Linked DNA regions of Bacillus pumilus. The main gene of each other region encodes a partner of the protein of the gene in region 2 in a complex. Links are inferred from orthologs where the notes say so. Each region holds a gene or a part of one and is shown on either strand. Other genes may lie near its edges.

The links.
Region 1: the proteins of ricA (region 2) and ricF are in contact, whole or in part, in a crystal structure (PDB 6PRK), measured with the Bacillus subtilis proteins. The link is inferred for Bacillus pumilus from one-to-one orthologs.

The regions. Positions count from the first base shown.
Region 1 is NZ_LT906438.1:1,450,138-1,452,920, forward strand. It holds ricF (regulatory iron-sulfur-containing complex subunit RicF), read left to right. Parts: upstream 1-1,058; coding sequence 1,059-1,508; downstream 1,509-2,783. Other genes in the region: CKW02_RS07300 (YlbD family protein), read left to right, coding at 1-253; CKW02_RS07305 (YlbE-like family protein), read left to right, coding at 273-521; CKW02_RS07310 (hypothetical protein), read left to right, coding at 594-1,001; CKW02_RS07320 (YlbG family protein), read left to right, coding at 1,575-1,847; rsmD (16S rRNA (guanine(966)-N(2))-methyltransferase RsmD), read left to right, coding at 2,158-2,715. UniProt on the Bacillus subtilis protein: Regulates sporulation prior to stage II. Positively controls the competence regulator ComK at a post-transcriptional level. May modulate the translation, stability or activity of ComS. May work together with YmcA to regulate community development.
Region 2 is NZ_LT906438.1:1,685,280-1,690,684, reverse strand. Bases 983-3,876 are described here. They hold ricA (regulatory iron-sulfur-containing complex subunit RicA), read right to left. Parts: upstream 2,700-3,876; coding sequence 2,265-2,699; downstream 983-2,264. Other genes in these bases: miaB (tRNA (N6-isopentenyl adenosine(37)-C2)-methylthiotransferase MiaB), read right to left, coding at 2,701-3,876; cotE (outer spore coat protein CotE), read right to left, coding at 1,454-1,999. In the rest of the region: more of miaB, read right to left, coding at 3,877-4,227; CKW02_RS08455 (MrcB family domain-containing protein), read right to left, coding at 4,318-5,405. UniProt on the Bacillus subtilis protein: May work together with YlbF to regulate community development.

The DNA.
Region 1 (2,783 bases), 240 kb from region 2 along the record:
CCGGCAAACGCAATCTGGAGACGTGAAAGAAGAAAAAGACTCTAAGCCAAGTGAAGCGGGAAAAGCCGATTTTATGTCTAAAATGGTTTCTGCTGTGAAAAAAATGGACGCTGATCAAATGAATGAACAAATCAACAAAATGAGCCAGTCTATTTCCTCTTTACAAAGCTTACTCGGACAATTTTCATCAAATGGCTCAAAGAAAGGTTCATCTGGAGGCAGTCAGCACCCATTCTCCTTCAGGAAAGATTAAGTGAAAGGGGATGCTTTTGGTGCGGAAAGAAGTACTGGAGTTTGTCATGGCCGAAGAGGATCGAATCAAATTCATCAGACAGCGTCCTCTCTGGTACAGACAGCTGACTCGACATCCTGATAAGCTATCGTCCTTTGAATTAGATAAAATGAATTTTTACGAAAAAACCATTCCTCATCGTGTGAGTCAGTTGAGTAACAGTGTCCAAATGGCTGAAATGATGATTCAAATGTTCCAAGCAATGCGCAATCAAAATGGAGCCGGATGAGGCTTTTTTGAGTTGATTAAGATGTCTATTTCCTGAGCATCCTATAAAAGTAGATGAAAGGAGAATCAGATGATGAAATGGATGCTGTCAATATGCGCATTGCTTTTTCTTGTCACCGGGTGTCAAAGTCAACATGAAGAGAAGCAAGTCATAAAGCAAGATCCAGCTGTACATGTGATGCAGCAAGCCCAAAGCGAAATGAAGCAGCAAGGTTTTTTAAAATACAAAGTGCAGGGGTCTTCTGTTTATATAGAAAGTACACTGCAAGATTTTCATCTTGAGCCTACGCGACTAAAAAAGGATGAGAAGGCGGGATATTTTACAGTGTATGTAGACGGAAAACGTGCAGGCAATGAATATACTGCTGCATTTGTGGTCAAGCATCTCTCAAAAGGAAAGCATAAAATGACCGTTGTGCTCAATTCTCTTCATCCAGAATATAGGCAGAAAAGAGAGACATGGGATGTATTTGTGACGTAAAAGCATTTTCTGATCCATAGGTTTCGTGGTAAACTATGAATTGGAGGTGCATCATTTATGTATGCGACAATCGAATCTGTGGAGCTCCAAGAGGAAGCGAATCAATTGGCTGCCATGATTCTTCAGTCGGAGGAGGCTGAACATTACCGCAACTGCTTTAAGCGTCTCCAGCAAGACGAAGAAGCCCAACAAATTATTGCCCATTTTACAAAAGTAAAAGAGCAATATGAGGATGTGCAGCGGTTCGGCAAATACCATCCGGACTATAGAACGATCTCAAAGGAAATGCGTGAGGTCAAAAGAAAGATAGATCTTCACGATACAGTGGTTGATTTCAAAAAAGCAGAAACAGCGATTCAATCCATCTTAGATGAGATTAGTATTGAAATCGGTCAAGCTGTATCAGCATATATCAAAGTTCCAACAGGGAACCCATATTTTGATGGTCTATCATCATGCGGCGGTGGCTGTGGATCTGGTGGCAGCTGTGGCTGTAAAGTATCTTGACGAGACTTGAATGTCTCGTCTTTTACATAATGACTGAAAAGAATTGAAAAAGCGGCAGGTGAAAAGATGGAAACCAAACGTCAAGGGATGGTCGTTTGGCTGCATTCGTTAAAGCAGTCAAAGGCGCTAAGAAAATTTGGAAATGTTCACTATATTTCAAGGAAAATGAAATATGCAGTGATCTATTGTGATATGAATGATCTCGAGCGCCATATGGCTAAGCTCAGCTCATTGCCATTTGTGAAGCGTGTTGAGCCTTCATATAAACCTTTTATTAAATTAGAGTACGAATCCAAATTGGACAAAGCAAAAGAGTATGATTATAAAGTGGGCTTTTAAAGACACAAAAAAACCCCCGCGGCATCACCCGCGGGGTCCTTCTATTCTTAATGATTCATTAAGGAGAAGGCAAAGGGAGAGGAGAAACCGGAGGAAGAACTTATGGGGAAACGTAAGTCTTCTCCGCGGTTGGCAACAGCACCACATCAGATGCTGTTATAAGTAGTATGACCCCGCTTTCCTTGATCTATACATAGAAAATGAATGAAAGTCCGCGCATTGTCCCCTGCGGAGTGTTGTGGTAAGATAATGTTGGATTTTTTGTCATACACAATAACCAATAGAAGCAAGCAGAAAAAGTGGTGGGAAAATGAGAGTCATCTCTGGAACGAGAAAAGGCCGCACACTTAAAGCGGTACCAGGTCAATCAACAAGACCGACGACAGATAAAGTAAAAGAATCGATATTTAATATGATTGGCCCGTATTTTGATGGCGGATGGGCCCTTGATTTATTTGCGGGAAGCGGTGGTTTAGGGATTGAAGCGCTTTCTAGAGGATTCGATCATTGCATATTCGTTGATCGAGATATGAAGGCGATTCAAACGATAAAAGGAAATCTCAATCAATTGGAGCTGATTGATCAAAGTGAAGTGTTTCGAAACGAGGCAAAGCGTGCACTCGCAGCCGTTGTGAAACGAGAGGAATCCTTTCAAGCGATCTTTCTTGATCCGCCTTACAAAGATCAACAGCTGAAAGCACTTCTTGACATGATTGACGAGCATGCCTTATTAACAGATGACGGCGTAATCGTGTGTGAGCATGATAAGGACGTTATACTGCCAGAGGAAGCTGGACAGCTTTACATATCAAGACAGGAACTGTACGGGTTGACTGGTATTACGATCTATAGAAAGCGGGGAAATTAAAGCATGGGGAACATAGCCGTTTGTCCGGGTAGCTTCGATCCAGTCACATTGGGCCATTTGGATATCAT
Region 2 (5,405 bases):
CTGTATATTCTCTTTCTTGCTGTTCTAGCCGTGCAATCCAGTCCTTCCCATTTCGGCTGGCATCACGGTATTCATCTAATTTTGCATTGTAGCCGTCTTTAATCAAATTGCCTTCTTTTAGCGTCATTGGCGGATTTTCATATAGCGCATCTTCTAATAAATCCAGTAAATCATCACAAGGATCAATATCATTCGCTCTTGATTTCGCCATTTCCTCTGGCAGTGAGTGCACAAGCTCTTTAATGGCTGGTACTTGTTTTAAGGATTCCTTTAACTGAATGAGATCACGGGCATTTACGTTGCCAAATGCGACGCGGCCCGCTAAACGTTCGAGATCATATACTTGCTTTAACCGTTCACGCAGGTCCTCTCGTTCAAAGAGATGGTCCATGAGAATTTGCACCATTTCCTGGCGTTCTTTAATGTGCGAAAGACGAATTAACGGCCGGTCGATCCATTGCTTGAGCAGCCTTCCACCCATCGCTGTTTTTGTTTCATCTAACAGCCATAACAAAGAACCCTTCTTGCTTTTTGAGCGGATCGTCTCTGTTAATTCAAGATTTCGTTTTGAGTAAAGATCAATTTTCATTGTTTGTTCGAGCTCAAACACTTGAACTTGCTGAAGGTGATCGAGGCTTCTTTTTTGCGTTCTTCTTAAATAAGCATATAATGTCAAAAAGGCCGATCTTAGTTGCTCACTCAGGCGGGACACGAGCCGCTCAGCTTCATCGATTAATTCATCACTATCTTCGTATGAAATGGTCGCTTGGCACCGATCCTTTAAGGTCTTGACTGTTTCCTCATCCAGCTGCTTTGACACCACAATTTCTTTTGCACCGACAGAATAAATTTCAGACACGACTTCATCTAATCGATCAATGAAAGCCGCCATGTTTTCACCAGTAGATAAATCGGAAAGTGCAAGTCCATATCCATTTTCAAACTTTGTCACAGAGGCAATGAAGTTGTTTTCATTTTCACTTAAGCTTTACCATCCATCACCGTACCTGGTGTAATGAGTTGAACGACTTCTCTTTTGACTACACCTTTTGCCGTTTTAGGATCTTCCACCTGCTCACAAATCGCGACCTTGTAGCCTTTTGAAATCAATTGTTCTATGTATGCAGAAGCAGAATGATAAGGAACACCGCACATTGGTATGGTCCCGCCATCTCTGCTTGTTAGCGTGATTTCTAATTCTTGTGACGCTTCTTTTGCGTCATCAAAAAACATTTCATAAAAATCGCCTAAGCGAAAAAATAAAAAGGCATCTTGATACTCTGCCTTGATTTTTAAATATTGCTGTATCATGGGCGTATAACTTGCCATATTTCTAATCCCTCACTATATTACATTCGAATTCATACCATCTTTCATTATAGCATAAAAAATCACCTTTTTTCTCCTAGATAGGACACAAAAAAACTAGGGGGATATGCGCCCTAGTCATCAATTACTCTTCTGGATCACCCGCTAGGAATTCTGGATGAATATCCTCTAACTCCTCATCCACCTCTTCTTCCCACTCATGATCATCTTTTTCTTTCCAGCTTGAATTGACCTCTACAACAATTTTTGTTTCTCCTACCACTTCAGCAATGAATTCACGCTCTGCCTGAACGATAATTTTATTGCCGTTTGGAGAAATGGTCACTTCTAGACAATTCGGCTGCTGCAGCACTTTTGCAATCACTTCGTGCTCATCATCAAGGAAATTTTTATCTTTATATCTTAGTTTGATGATGTCTACATATTTCACCCGTTCTGTGACGACTTCTGTTTTTGTGTTATCAGCGTAAGAATACCATACGTTAATATCAAAGGTTCCTTCAATCTCAACAGTTTTACCGACCTTTTCAGCATCATACTTATGATTAATGATCCAACCACCTAGGATGCTGGTTGGTTTTTGCGATGGAGAAATGGTGTGAGTGCTTTGGGTGAATTTCCTCCCTTTTGCAACCACCGCTTTTGTAATAATTTCTCTGTATTCAGACATTCCGGCATGCCTCCTTGTTCTTGATCGTTTTATCTTATGCTGGGCATTCGTCTAGTGTGTCACGATTTTGAACTTCATGTTCAATTAAATTCATTTCTGTTTCAGTGTATGCATGGTCGCCCATAAACTTGCCTTGAAAATTGGAAAAGTTGGAGAGTGAGAGATTTTGGGGTGACGAAACAAGAAGTAGAATGGGAAGTGTGATTTTTGTTCTTTCAAAAAATGATGATAACAAAACAAAAAACCCCGCATTTGCGGGGTTTTCTCATTTAATGGAGCAACTTGGTGATGAGTTTTTCACTTTTGAACCGGTTTCTCCTAATAAGAGGTCACCGCCGGTTGAAAGAATGATTTCATCTGTTACTTGATTAGAAATCGTATGCGCTACGAGCTGAAGCAGGGAATTGACTTCCACTTGTGATTCTTTGAATTCTTGAATCACTGGAATTTCATCCAGTTCTTCTTGCAGGGCATCGATTTTTTCTTCGACTTGCTTTAAGGCTTCATGTTTGCCGTAATGCTTTAAATTCACAGCTTGTTTTTGAAGCGCCTTAATTTGATTAATAATCGTTGAAATTTTTGTATTTTCATTGATTTGCGCTTCTGCTTTTTTGAAGAAATCAACTTCTTCTGTTTCAGAAATCATTTTAGCGAGCTCTCTTGCGCGCTCGACAATCTCTTTTTTTGAATAAAGCGTCATTTTAATTCACCTCGATAGCTTCTCCAACCATTTCTCCGTCAAGAGACCAAGTTTTGGCTTGTGTGATTTTCACTTTGACGATGTTGCCAATAGCTTCTTTTGGTGCTTTAAAATTCACAAGCTTGCTTTTACTTGTATATCCGGCTAGGATTTCAGGGTTGTTTTTACTTTCACCCTCTACTAATACTTCGACAGTCTGCCCTTCATATTCCTTCATTTTTTTCGCAGAAATTTCATTCACGAGGGCATTCAGGCGCTGCAGACGTTCTTTTTTCACATGCATTGGCACGTTGTCTTGCATTTTCGCTGCTGGTGTTCCTTCTCTTGGAGAGTAAATGAACGTATAAGCAGCGTCAAACTCAACCTCGCGATAGAGGGAAAGTGTTTCTTCAAACTGCTCATCTGTCTCATTTGGGAACCCAACAATAATATCCGTTGTTAATGAAGCATTTGGCATCGCTTCTTTGATTTTGCGCACAAGATCAAGGTAACGCTCACGGTCATATTTTCTCGCCATAAGCTTCAAGACAGAAGAACTGCCTGATTGAACTGGCAAATGAATATGATCGAGAAGGTTCCCACCCTTAGCAAGCACTTCAATTAAGTGATCGTCAAAGTCACGCGGGTGGCTTGTTGTAAAACGGATACGCGGAATATCGATTTTACGTAGCTCATCCATCAAGTGTCCAAGACCATATTCCATGTCTTCAAAATCTTTTCCATACGCATTTACGTTTTGACCAAGAAGGGTAATTTCCTTATATCCTTCTGCCGCTAAACGTCTGACCTCTTGAATAATTTCGTCAGGGCGGCGACTTCTTTCCTTACCGCGCGTGTAAGGGACGATACAGTATGTACAGAATTTATCACAACCGTACATAATATTCACCCAGCCCTTAATTTTTCCTTGGCGGGCTCTCGGAAGGTTTTCAATGACATCGCCTTCTTTTGACCAAACCTCAATGACCATTTCTTTTGAAAGATAGCATTCAGATAACAGCTCTGGCAGGCGGTGAATGTTGTGTGTACCGAAAATCAAATCAACAAATGGATGTTTCTTCAAAATACGCTTGACGACAGATTCCTCTTGAGACATACATCCGCAGACACCTAAAATTAAATCTGGCTTTTCACGCTTTAATGCTTTTAAATGACCAAGCTCTCCGAACACTTTGTTTTCCGCATTCTCACGAATTGCACAAGTGTTTAATAAGATGACATTTGCATCTTCCGTTGAGTTTGTCGGTTCATAACCAAGCGCCATAAAAATACCAGCCATCACTTCTGTGTCATGCTCATTCATTTGACAGCCATATGTGCGAATATAAAACTTGCGCCCGTTTCCTAACCCTTGAAAACGCTCGTCAATTTGAAATTGATTGTATTCGACTTCTTCTTTACCCCGTTTTTTTGCATCTTTTAAGGAAGGCGGGATGTACACAGCTTCAAAATACTGGCTATAGTCCTTCTCGGATTTTTTGTCCGATGAACTTACTTGTCCGCTCGCTTTTCTCTGCTCTTCATTCATGAATTTGTACTCCTTTCAAACCAAGCTCCACCCTACAGTATAGACTATTTTGTGATGAATTGAAAATAAATTCATACGTGCCACCACTTTTCAATCCACACGAATTTTGCATGAATATTGAGTAGGTTTCAGATGTAGATCGTCTTTACCTAAAGGGTTTTGTATTTCTTTGACAATCTTCATATGCTGTGTCCCGACACTCTCAACTAAAGTAATCACATATGATTCTTTTTCCTCTTCTGCTACCATTCTTTCTTGTTCAGATAAGAAGAATGGAAAGTCTTGGTGAGTCAGTTTAGATCCTTTTACTTCTATGAGCTTCTCTTTTCCATCGGGGTAATAAGATTTGATATCAAATCCATGACCATCTTCCGTCTCAGCCACCCAATCGACAGCTTCCGCTAATTGTTCCCGACCCACTGCTTTTAATTGCTCTACTTCCTTACGATAAACAAATTTCTCTGCTATTCTACCTGTCTCTTCGTTTTGCTTTGCTCTTTCTTCTCTTAATTGTTTATAAACATCTCTATGAATGATTCTTTTTCGTTTTATACTCTTTTTAATTTTTGTGTCTATAAAAAGATCAGGACTCGAATAAATTTCGAAAATAAAATCGTAAAAGAATTCATTCAAGTTATATATATCCTTTAAAAATCTTTGTTGATTAAATGTATTGATATTATACCTTTTAAAAACCAATGAACCTGCTGCGTACTTTATTGGCCTATCAGATTCTCCTAGGTAAAAATCACCTATTTCAAATCCTTTTAAATTAGGACTACTCTCCAATTGTGGTATTAGTCGTTCTCGCCAAACTTCGGCTTCATATTTAATCTTTTTGAGAGATAAATTTTCAGTACCTAATCCAATCGATAAATAAAAGTCTTTGCCGTTATTAGCGAATAAAATAACTATATATAATCCTTTTTGTGTTGTTGTTTTATTAGTTTTTTGATTCTTTGTTAATAGCTGATCTAGAAATGCTATCCAAATAGATTCTGCAACTTTTCCATTTCCTGTAGATGCTTTAATATCGATCCTATCCAAATTCCTCATATGACGTTTTTCTAATTCATAACGAATGTTGTTTGGGATTTCTTTATTAAACATGTTGTGAAAAGGGTGATTCTTATCTGTTCTCCCTTTGTTCTTATAATCTAAAAATTGCTCATAAAAAT